Regions from separate parts of the Pseudoalteromonas simplex genome, predicted to be linked through region 1. Evidence: predicted binding sites of a transcription regulator. Region 1 holds the regulator's gene; the other holds the start of a gene.
The links. Region 1 encodes ArgR, which controls arginine synthesis, uptake and breakdown. Its sites were predicted from a motif close to ANTGAATANNTATTCANT; they were not measured.
Positions count from the first base shown of each region.

Region 2: the regulator ArgR is predicted to act here: its motif matches at 3,440-3,457, upstream of argA (amino-acid N-acetyltransferase).

Region 1 covers NZ_JADILN010000003.1:355,881-361,564, reverse strand. Annotated here, with positions in the region: gene IRQ78_RS09140 (ABC transporter permease) at 1-1,034, shown strand, start outside; gene IRQ78_RS09135 (ABC transporter ATP-binding protein) at 1,031-2,074, shown strand; gene IRQ78_RS09130 (Dyp-type peroxidase) at 2,136-3,035, shown strand; gene argR (transcriptional regulator ArgR) at 3,032-3,499, opposite strand; gene mdh (malate dehydrogenase) at 3,725-4,660, shown strand; gene ispB (octaprenyl diphosphate synthase) at 4,751-5,684, opposite strand, start outside.
Region 2 covers NZ_JADILN010000002.1:205,407-211,090, forward strand. Annotated here, with positions in the region: gene glnS (glutamine--tRNA ligase) at 1-714, opposite strand, end outside; gene IRQ78_RS04865 (DUF3083 family protein) at 943-2,013, shown strand; gene argA (amino-acid N-acetyltransferase) at 2,037-3,377, opposite strand; gene sucD (succinate--CoA ligase subunit alpha) at 3,572-4,444, opposite strand; gene sucC (ADP-forming succinate--CoA ligase subunit beta) at 4,444-5,610, opposite strand.

The DNA of each region.
Region 1 (5,684 bases):
GGGTTACATTAATCAGTATGGAGGCCATGGCTGATTTTGCTACCGTCAATTACTTTGCTGTAAGTACGCTCACTACCGCTGTTTATGATACATGGCTTGGCTATTACTCATTAACCGCAGCGGCGAAAATCTCAGGCATTATGTTACTGATTTTGTTTTTAACCATCATGGTTGAGCGCTTTAGTCGTCGCAATCAAGCTGTGTATGAACGTCAGTCAAGCGTAAACAGCGCAACTTTGTATCGCTTAAAAGGCGGTGCGGCATGGGCTGCAAGCTTGGCTTGCACCGTTGTGCTGGTATTGGCTTTTATTCTGCCGGTTGGGGTATTAGTTAAATATGCCATTGTCTATGCAGATGAAGCATGGAATGGGGCATTCTTTAATTACGCTTGGCAAAGCTTTAAAGTGGCTGTAGTGGTGAGCATTGCAACTATCCTATTGAGCTTATTGGTATTGTTTTATCAACGCATTGCGAAGCAAGCTTACCCCTTGATCCCTGGGCGTTTAGCAAGTACTGGCTATGCCTTACCTGGTACTGTATTAGCGATTGCTGTATTGCTCCCATTAACTCAGCTAGATGATGCATTAAATAATTGGCTTGAGCCTTTTGGTTTATCACCAGGGTTACTTTTAAGCGGTACTTTATTTGCGATGATTTTTGCTTATGTTGTACGTTTTTATGCGATTGCGCATGGCGCGCTTGAAAGCAGTTTTTTACGTATTAGCCCATCGTTAGATATGGCCAGCCAATCAATGGGCAAAGGGCCCATGCAAACCCTTTGGCGAGTACATTTACCGCTATTAAAACGCGGTATTTTAACAGCTGGTTTGTTAGTGTTTATTGAGTGCATGAAAGAGTTACCTGCAGCTCTATTACTCAGACCTTTTAATTTTGAAACCCTAGCAACTCATGTTTTTCAATATGTTAGTGATGAGCAATTGGAGCTTGCGTCAATTTCAGCCTTGTTTATCGTGTTAGTTGGGTTAATCCCTTTGTATTTCGTTAATCGTTCGATGGAGCAAAATCACTCATGAGTCATTTGATAATTAAAGACTTAGCTTATCAGTACAATGCGACTCAGGTGTTGAGTGAACTAAACCTCAATGTTGAACAAGATGAAATCGTCTGTTTGCTTGGCGCAAGTGGCTGCGGCAAAACCACCACCTTAAAGGCAATTGCCGGGATTTTACAGCCTGATCAAGGCTATATGAGTATTGATTCAAAAGTGGTCAACGATAGTGGGCTGTTTGTTGCACCGGAAAAACGTAATATTGGCATGATGTTCCAAGACTATGCGCTGTTTCCTCATTTAACGGTAAGCGACAACATTGCGTTTGGTCTTAGCAATATGAGCAAAGCGCAAAAGCGAGAGCGTGTAGATGAAATGCTTAGCCTTGTTAAACTCGATGGTTGTGCACAGCGATACCCTCATCAGCTTTCTGGTGGACAGCAGCAACGTGTGGCAATAGCCCGTGCACTTGCTTACAAACCAAGTTTATTATTACTTGATGAGCCATTTTCGAATATTGATACACAAGTGCGTTTTGAGCTTATTGCAGATATACGCCGAATTATTAAAGCTCAGCAGGTTTCTGCGGTATTTGTTACCCATTCGAAGGAAGAAGCTTTCGCATTTGCTGACACGCTTGCCGTTATGCATGGTGGAAAAATAGCCCAACAAGGCTCTCCTGAGCAGTTATTTAGCCAACCTAACTCAAAGGTGGTTGCAGAGTTTCTTGGTACGGGCATATACTTAACGGCAAAAGTATTAACGCCAACTGAATACGAAACGGCGTTTGGTGTGGTTCACTCATTGACACCGAACAATGCAGATTGTCAGCAAGGTCAAGTGTATATAAGACCGCACCATATTCAGTTGTGTGAAGCTGCGCACAGTGACGCAAACAGTTTAACTATTTTGCACAGGCGCTTTATCGGTACGCGTTATGTATATCGAATTAATATTGCAGGGCAAGAGTGTGAAGTTGCTGCAGAGCAAGACCGCGTGTTAGCTGTTGAGCAACCTGTAAAAATAAAAATAATGCCGCACACAGTCAATTTTTTTCATGATTAGTAATAAATAACAATCTTGAATCCTTGGCTTTGTGCAAATAACGAGAAGCTAAGGATTCACTATGGCGCAAGCGCAATCTGGGATTTGTGCTGAAGCAAACTTACATGGTTTGCACCTGTTTTTTAATGTTTACGATGGCCACGATGAGTCATTACGTAAAAAACTAAAACGCGTTAGCGTCATTCAAGATGAGTTTGCTGATCAGTTCTCAGAAGCCATGCTATCGTGCGTGGTTGCCCTTGGTGCTCAGTATTGGCCGCATATCTTGCCCGAGTTTATTCCTAGTCAATTGCAAAGCTTTCCGAATGTAACTCACAGTGAGCATGTGATGAGTGCCCAGCCATTTGATTTGTTTGTACAAATTCGCTCAGACCGTGAAGATGTAAACCATCTATTTGCCCTGCAAATCCTAAAATTATTAACACCGGATGTTGAGCTGGTGGAGCAGGTCCGTAATTTTCGGTTTTTAGATGGACGTGATTTTAACGGCTTTATTTATGCAGGCGATACACCTCATGGCCGTCAAAAGCGTAGTACAGCACTTATCGACAAACCGGGTCACTTTGAAGACCAAGGCAGCTATATTCATGTTCAGCGCTTTGTGCATGATTTGAGTGTCTGGCAGCACTTATCGTTATCAGAGCAAGAGCAAATCATGGGGCGCACGCGTCTAGATAACACCTTGATTGTGCCTGCTGTAGAAACCAGTCATGCGGTTCGTAGTGAATTAAAAGATGAGCATGGCCAGCCTCTCTTGCTAAACCAAAGCATGCCATTTGGTGATGTGCATAAGCAGGGAATTTTAATGGTTTCGTGTGCGGCGCAAGGGGATGCGTTTGAGCAGGTATTAAAGAGTCGCTTGGGGCAGGGCGATTGCTATGATCATTGGCTCGATTTTACTCAAGCCGATATGGGATCTGCGTTTTTCGCCCCGTCAGTAAACTTCTTAAAGCAGCTTTAAACGGTATCGAATAAAGTGCGTACGCGATCAAGCGTCACATCGATTTCAGAAATCTTCGCAGGGGCGATAAAAATAGTGTCGTCGCCTGCAATAGTGCCTAGTACGCCATCTGCTTTACCGAGTGAATCAAGTAAACGAGCAATTAATTGTGCTGCGCCTGGACTGGTGCGAATAATGATCATCATTTCGTTATGCATAATATCAATAACAAGCTGACGCAGTGGGCTTTTCGCTGTTGGCACACCCATTTCAGCCGGTAAGCAATAAACCATTTCTTGTTTTGCATTACGAGTACGTACCGCACCAAATTTGCTTAACATGCGAGATACTTTACTTTGACTAATATTATCAAAGCCTTGCTCTTTTAATGCTTCGACAATCTCACCTTGTGAACCGAAGTTTTCTTCTTTTAATAGCGCTTTAAACGCTTTGATCAGTGCTTCTTGTTTGTCTTGTGGTTGCATGTTGCCGTTTCTTTATTCATAAAATGTAGGGTAATTCTACACAACTCTGCATATTTATGCAGTATTAGTTTACAAAGTCGTCCAAAATGCAGTGTCTTTACAGCCAAGTTTACAACTATGGTCGAAATTATACGCGAAATAAGCAGGATAAATTTGTTTTTAGTCGCTAATTTCATTATCTTTAGGGCCACAAATATTTCCTACCTCAAATTACGGAGAATTCCAATGAAAGTTGCTGTTTTAGGCGCAGCTGGCGGTATCGGCCAAGCATTGTCTTTATTATTAAAAACAAGTTTACCTGCAGGTTCTGAATTATCGTTATACGATGTTGCCCCTGTTGTTCCTGGTGTAGCGGTTGATCTTTCTCACATCCCAACAGACGTTAAAGTTGAAGGTTTTGGTGCTGACAGCTTAGACGCAGCATTAGCTGGTTGTGATATCGTTCTTATCCCAGCGGGTATGCCACGTAAGCCAGGCATGGACCGTGCGGACCTTTTCAACGTAAACGCAGGTATCATCAAAACATTAGCTGAAGGCATCGTTAAAAACTGTCCTAAAGCGTTAGTAGGTATCATCACTAACCCAGTAAACGGCACTGTGCCAATCGTTGCTGAAGTATTCAAAAAAGCGGGTACTTACGATGCAGGCCGTGTATTCGGTATCACAACGCTTGACGTGATCCGTTCAGAAGCATTTGTTGCTGAACTTAAAGGTTTAAGCGCAACTGACGTTAAAGTTCCAGTGATCGGCGGTCACTCAGGTACGACAATCCTTCCTCTTCTATCTCAAGTTGAAGGTGTTACTTTCACTGACGAAGAAGTTGCGGCATTAACTCCACGTATCCAAAACGCAGGTACTGAAGTTGTTAACGCTAAAGCGGGTGGCGGTTCAGCGACTCTTTCTATGGGTGCTGCAGCAGCACGCTTCTGTATGTCTTTAGTTAAAGGCTTACAAGGTGAAGAAGTAGTTGATTACGCATACGTTGCAGTTGAAAACGGTGACGCAGCATACTTCGCACACCCAGTTCGTCTAGGTAAAAACGGCGTTGAAGAAATCCTTTCTTACGGTGAGTTAAGTGCATTCGAAGAGCAAGCTAAAAACGACATGCTAGCTACACTTAACAAAGACATCCAAGAAGGTGTTGATTTCATCAACGGTTAATTCCCGACAGATGATAGGCGATTTTTTAAATCGCCGAAAACAAAAAAGCCTGCAAATGCAGGCTTTTTTAATGGCTCGAATAAATAGTGTTTAGTGATCGCGGGCAACGGCGATACGGGCCAAACTCTCTAAGGCTTGTTTGTACGGTGTATCTGGTAAGAACGCAATACAAGCAATTGCTTTGTCAGCTTCTTGCTCAGCTCTTTGCATTGCAAACTCAAGGGCTTTAGTGTCAGCTAATGCCGCTAGAATGCTTTCTAAATGGTCCATACCATTACCAAGCTCAATTGCTTCACGTACTAGCTTAACTTGCTCTGGTGTGCCTTTTTGCATTGCGTAGATAAGCGGTAGGGTAGGTTTACCTTCAGCTAAATCATCGCCAATGTTTTTACCAAGTTGCTCGGCATCAGCGTTGTAATCAAGTACATCATCCACTAATTGGAATGCAGTGCCAAGATGCATTCCGTATAAGTTTAATGCTTCAAGGGTTTGTTTGTCTTGCTCGGTAATAATTGCAGCAAGGCCGGTTGCAGCTTCGAACAATTTTGCCGTTTTGCTGTAAATAACCTGCATATAGCTTTGTTCTGTGGTGTCAGGGTCATTACAGTTCATTAGCTGTAATACTTCACCTTCAGCGATGACATTGGTTGCATCCGCTAAAATTTGCATGATTGGCATTTTACCTAGGCCAACCATAAGCTGAAATGAACGTGTATAGATAAAGTCACCGACCAAAACGCTAGCTGCATTACCAAACTCTGCGTTGGCTGTAGGCGTACCACGGCGCAAATGTGACTCGTCGACAACGTCGTCATGCAATAAAGTGGCGGTATGAATAAATTCGATGATAGTGGCAAGCGTAATATGGTCTTTGCCCTCATAACCAAGTGCTTTTGCCGCTAAAATGGCCAACATAGGACGAACGCGTTTACCTCCACTGTTTACTATGTATAAACCGAGTTGGTTAACCAATGCGACATCTGAGCGCATTTGGGCATGTATAAGTTGATTGACGTCATCCATT
Region 2 (5,684 bases), on a different contig from region 1:
ACGGTTATCCTGGAACTCAAGCGTACATAATGAATGTGTAATACCTTCTAGCGCATCTGAAATACAGTGCGTGAAGTCGTACATTGGGTAAATGCACCACTTGTCGCCGGTTTGGTGGTGATGAGCAAAACGTACACGGTATAAAATTGGATCACGCAATACCATGAATGAGCTTGCCATATCGATTTTAGCACGCAGTACACATTCGCCTTCTTTGAACTCGCCATTACGCATTTTTTCAAATAGCGCTAGGTTTTCTTCAACTGGCGTATCACGGTATGGGCTGTTTTTACCCGGCTCTTTTAAAGTACCACGGTATTCACGGGCTTGATCTGGCGATAAGAAACACACATACGCTAGGCCTTTTTCGATAAGCTCAACAGCATAGCCATATAGCGCATCGAAATAGTTAGATGAATACTTAATTTCACCATCCCACTGGAAACCTAACCACTGCACATCTTCTTTAATCGAATTTACGTAGTTGATGTCTTCTTTTTCTGGATTCGTATCATCAAAACGTAAGTTACAAAGACCTTGATAATCTTGGGCGATACCAAAATTTAAACAAATAGACTTTGCATGACCAATGTGTAAAAAACCGTTTGGTTCAGGTGGAAAACGCGTGTGTGTAGTCGCATGCTTACCGCTTGCTAGATCTTCGTCGATACGCGTTCTAATAAAGTTACTTGGGCGATTCTCAATTTCCGCCATAGGAGCATAATCCTCTGAATATTGCATGGTGACAAAACTAATGCATTATTACAAAAACAAACCCTAACATACAGTGGTTGCATCATGTTTATTGAAGATATTACGTCGATTGTTGAATACATAGTTCACAGACTGGACAAAATCGGTAAAAAAATTGTTCTAACGCAATAAAATGATCATTGACTAGCGATATAGTGCCGTCAGTTTCACTACCAATAAGGAAAAAAGATGGCTTCGCTCAATCAACATCGAGTCTATATTCCAAGCTCAGCACGTGCAAACCAGTATGTGTTAGTTGAATTTAAACCTACTGATGAGTTTTTTGCCCAGTTCACCAATGTGAGCTGTGCTTATAAGCGTCTTGCAAGGGAGTTATTTGCACTATGTGATGAGTATGAATTACATAATGTACACCTAATCGCCAACGATAAATTACCCGTGGTTCGTTACCATGATGAGGCATATAGCTTAGAAACCGCTAAGCAGATTTTGTTTTTCTATAACCCACAATACCATGAAGCACATAATGTATTTGCTGATGGTGAGCAAAAATGCAAAAAAATTCGTTTATTATTTTTAGCGACTGGTGAAGATATTCGCGCTCATGCGGCTAGTTTTCATCATAATGTGCAAAGAGTGATCAACTCATTACAAGAAAAGCTACTAAGCGGCCAACCACCTCTTAAAATTCGTGACCACCAACATCTAACTTATGATTTATTTGCTAAAGCAAAAGGTCACAAAGAAAGCTATGGCTATAAATTACGTAGCTTATACCCACGTTACCAGTCTCGCCAATGTCATGTGCCAAATGAACACAGTGAGATGACATACGCTGGGTTTTCGATTCCAGTAACTCGCGCCATTAAAACGCAATTTCAGCATATGTTGAATGAAGAGAATTATACGCAGTTTTATCAATACATCTTTGATGCATTCAAACGAGCATGTGATAAACGCGGATTAACACTCGGCGCTTTCATCGCTAACGGTACCCGCCCTATTGTTCGTAATAGCAATATTGATAACGCACAAAGTAACAGCGAACTGCAAAAGCTGACCTTTGATTGCAGCTCTGAGCAGGTGCAATTACAACAGTATTGGGATGCAGCTCAACTTGTAGATTCACTACATTTTGTGATTGCCGCAGCCGATAAAGACAAGCATGACATTGGTTATGGTAAGTTTATGAATCAAGTGCAAAGTGCGATAAATGAAGTTACTGACGAGCTGGCATTTAATCCGACTCGCCAAGATTTACGTGTGCGTTTTTATCAGCACATTAACTATCAATATTAAGAGTATAAGAGGTGACGCATGCGTCACCTCTTATTACCTAGCTTAGTTAAATCTAGACGCAATACTTTAGAGCGGCGTTCATGATTATATAGCGCTTTTTTCTTCGGAGGTAGTTCATCAACTGTCACTATTTCAAAACTTTGCTCTAAAAACCAGTGAATGCTGCGTGTGGTGAGAGCAAATAAATGCGAATAACCTGCACGTTTAGCCTTATTAATAATAAACCTCAGTAGATAACTGCCGCGGTCGGCATCTCGGTACTGAGGGTGAACAGCCAAACTTGCAAACTCCCCTACTTGTTCATCAGCAAACGGATACAAAGCCGCACAGGCAATGATTAGCCCATCACGCTCAATAACTGTAAATTGTTCAATTTCGATTTCTAGCTGTTCACGAGAACGGCGCACTAAATAGCCTTGTTGTTCAAGGGGTCTAATAAGGTTAATGATACCGGTAATATCAGCAATACTTGCACTTCGTAATTGCTCAGAGCTTTGTGGTGCGATTTGTGTACCAATACCATCTAAAGAGAATAACTCTTGAAGTAATGCGCCATCCTCTTTGTAACTAACAAGATGGCAACGATGTACGCCACCTCGACAAGCATCAATTGCAGCTTGTAAGAATACAGTAGCACTTAAACATGAATCTGGTTGCTTACGATAGTTTACTAGTAGCTGCTCAGCTTCATTTGGCATTAGCTCTGCAATTGCTTCACCATTTTCATCCAAAATACCGGCTTCTTTACAAAAGCCAAGCATTTTATCGGCGCGTAGTTTGAGAGCTACTTGCGTAGCAATTTCTTCAGCTGTTAAGTTAAAGCTTTCACCTGTAACAGACGCCGCTATTGGCCCAAGCAGAACAATTCCGTTGTTATCTAACTGGTGGCGAATACCCGCAACATCGATACGTCTCACTCTACCTGAATGATGATAGTCAACACCTTCATCAACACCTAAAGGCTGAGCAATAACAAAATTACCACTCACAACATTTAAAAATGAGCCAGACATAGGTGTACTACTTAAAGACGTAGATAAACGCGCGGTTATATCGAACTGCATTGCACCCGCAACTTTTTTAATTACATCAAATGTTGCGTTATCAGTTACCCGTATCTCATTATGAAACTGACTAGTTATGCCAACTTGTTCAAGCGCTGCGTTAAACTGTGGGCGAGCACCAAACACTAAAACAATCTTAATACCAAGACTAGTTAATAACGCGACATCGTTGATGATGCTGCGACAACCAGACTGATCGATCGCCTCTCCGCCAAGCATAACAACGAATGTTTTACCGCGGTGAGCATTAACGTATGGAGTTGACTGGCGAAATCCATCTACCAATTCTGTGGTACGCACGTAATATTTACCTTATTAAAGTCGAATGTTTTAATAAAAACAGATATACAAGCCACAAGTGTATGGAATTTATATTCACAAATAAAGCATTATTATTCTTAATTTATAGGCGGAATTTTCGTGCGAGTTATAAGAAAGGGATAAATACAAAAAAGGCCCGCATAAGCGAGCCTTTTTTAAGAGATTAGAACTGATTACCAGCCTGTTTTCTCTTTAAGTGCATTACCGATATCAGCTAATGAACGTACAGTTTTTACGCCAGCAGCTTCTAATGCAGCAAATTTCTCATCAGCAGTACCTTTACCACCTGCGATGATTGCACCAGCGTGACCCATACGCTTACCTGCAGGTGCAGTAACACCAGCAATGTAAGAAACAACAGGTTTAGTCACGTTGTGCTTGATGTATTCTGCAGCTTCTTCTTCTGCAGTACCACCGATTTCACCGATCATAACGATAGCTTCAGTTTGCTCGTCTTTTTCGAACATTTCTAAAACGTCGATGAAGTTAGTGCCAGGGATTGGGTCACCACCGATACCAACACATGTTGATTGGCCGAAACCAGCGTCAGTAGTTTGCTTAACCGCTTCATAAGTAAGAGTACCAGAACGTGATACGATACCTACTTTACCAGGCTTGTGGATGTGACCAGGCATGATACCGATCTTAGTTTCACCCGGAGTGATAACACCTGGGCAGTTAGGACCGATCATACGAACACCAGTTTCATCAAGCTTAACTTTAACGTCAACCATGTCTAGTGTTGGGATACCTTCAGTGATACAAACGATTAGCTCGATGCCAGCATCGATAGCTTCTAAGATTGCATCTTTACAGAAAGGTGCTGGTACATAGATAACTGATGCAGTTGCGCCAGTTGCTTCAACAGCGTCACGTACTGTGTTGAATACTGGAAGACCAAGGTGCGTTTGACCGCCTTTACCTGGGCTTACACCACCAACCATTTGCGTACCGTACTCAAGCGCTTGCTCAGAGTGGAAAGTACCTTGGCCACCTGTGAAACCTTGACAGATAACTTTTGTATCTTTATTGATTAATACAGACATTATTTGCCCTCCGCAGCAGCAACAACTTTTTCAGCTGCGTCTGTTAGTGATTCAGCAGCGATGATGTTAAGGTCAGAACTAGCTAGTACTTCACGACCAAGTTCAGCGTTAGTACCTTCTAAACGTACTACTACAGGAACATTTACACCTACTTCTTTAACTGCACCGATGATACCTTCTGCGATCATGTCACAACGAACGATACCACCAAAGATGTTAACTAAAACAGCTTTAACGTTGTCGTCAGATAAGATGATCTTGAATGCTTCAGATACACGCTCTTTAGTTGCGCCGCCACCAACATCTAGGAAGTTAGCTGGCTTGCCACCGTGTAGGTTTACGATGTCCATAGTACCCATCGCTAGGCCTGCACCGTTAACCATACAACCAACGTTACCGTCTAGTGCAACGTAGTTAAGCTCGAAGCTTGCAGCGTGAGCTTCACGCGCGTCTTCTTGTGAAGGATCGTGCATTTCACGGATTTTAGGTTGACGGTAAAGCGCGTTACCATCTACACCGATTTTACCGTCTAGACAGTGAAGGTTACCTTCGTCTGTGATTACTAGCGGGTTGATTTCTAATAATGCGAAATCGAAATCGTTGAACATGTTTGCAAGACCCATGAAGATCTTAACGAACTGTTTCATTTGAGTAGGGTTTAAACCTAGTTTGAAACCTAATTCACGAGCTTGGTAAGCTTGAGGACCAACTAGTGGATCGATCTCAGCTTTGTGAATTAATTCTGGAGTTTCTTCTGCAACTTGCTCGATTTCAACACCACCTTCAGTAGATGCCATGAAAACAACTTTACGAGAAGCACGATCTACTACAGCGCCAAGGTATAATTCGTTAGCGATGTCAGTGCAGCTTTCAACAAGGATTTTAGCTACTGGCTGACCATTTTCGTCTGTTTGGTAAGTAACTAAGTTTTTACCTAACCAGTTCGCAGCGAACTCTTTAACTTCGTCGATTGTTTTAACTAGCTTAACACCACCAGCTTTACCACGGCCACCTGCGTGAACCTGTGTTTTAACAACCCACATATCACCGCCGATTTTCTCAGCAGCTGCTGCAGCTTCTTCAGGTGTATCGCAAGCGAAACCTTGAGAAACTGGTAAACCATATTCGGCAAAAAGTTGTTTTGCCTGATACTCATGCAAATTCATGATGCTTTATCCAATTTTTTATACTAAAAGAGCTGAATATTTATGCAAAATAAACAGCTATCCCAAATTGCGCA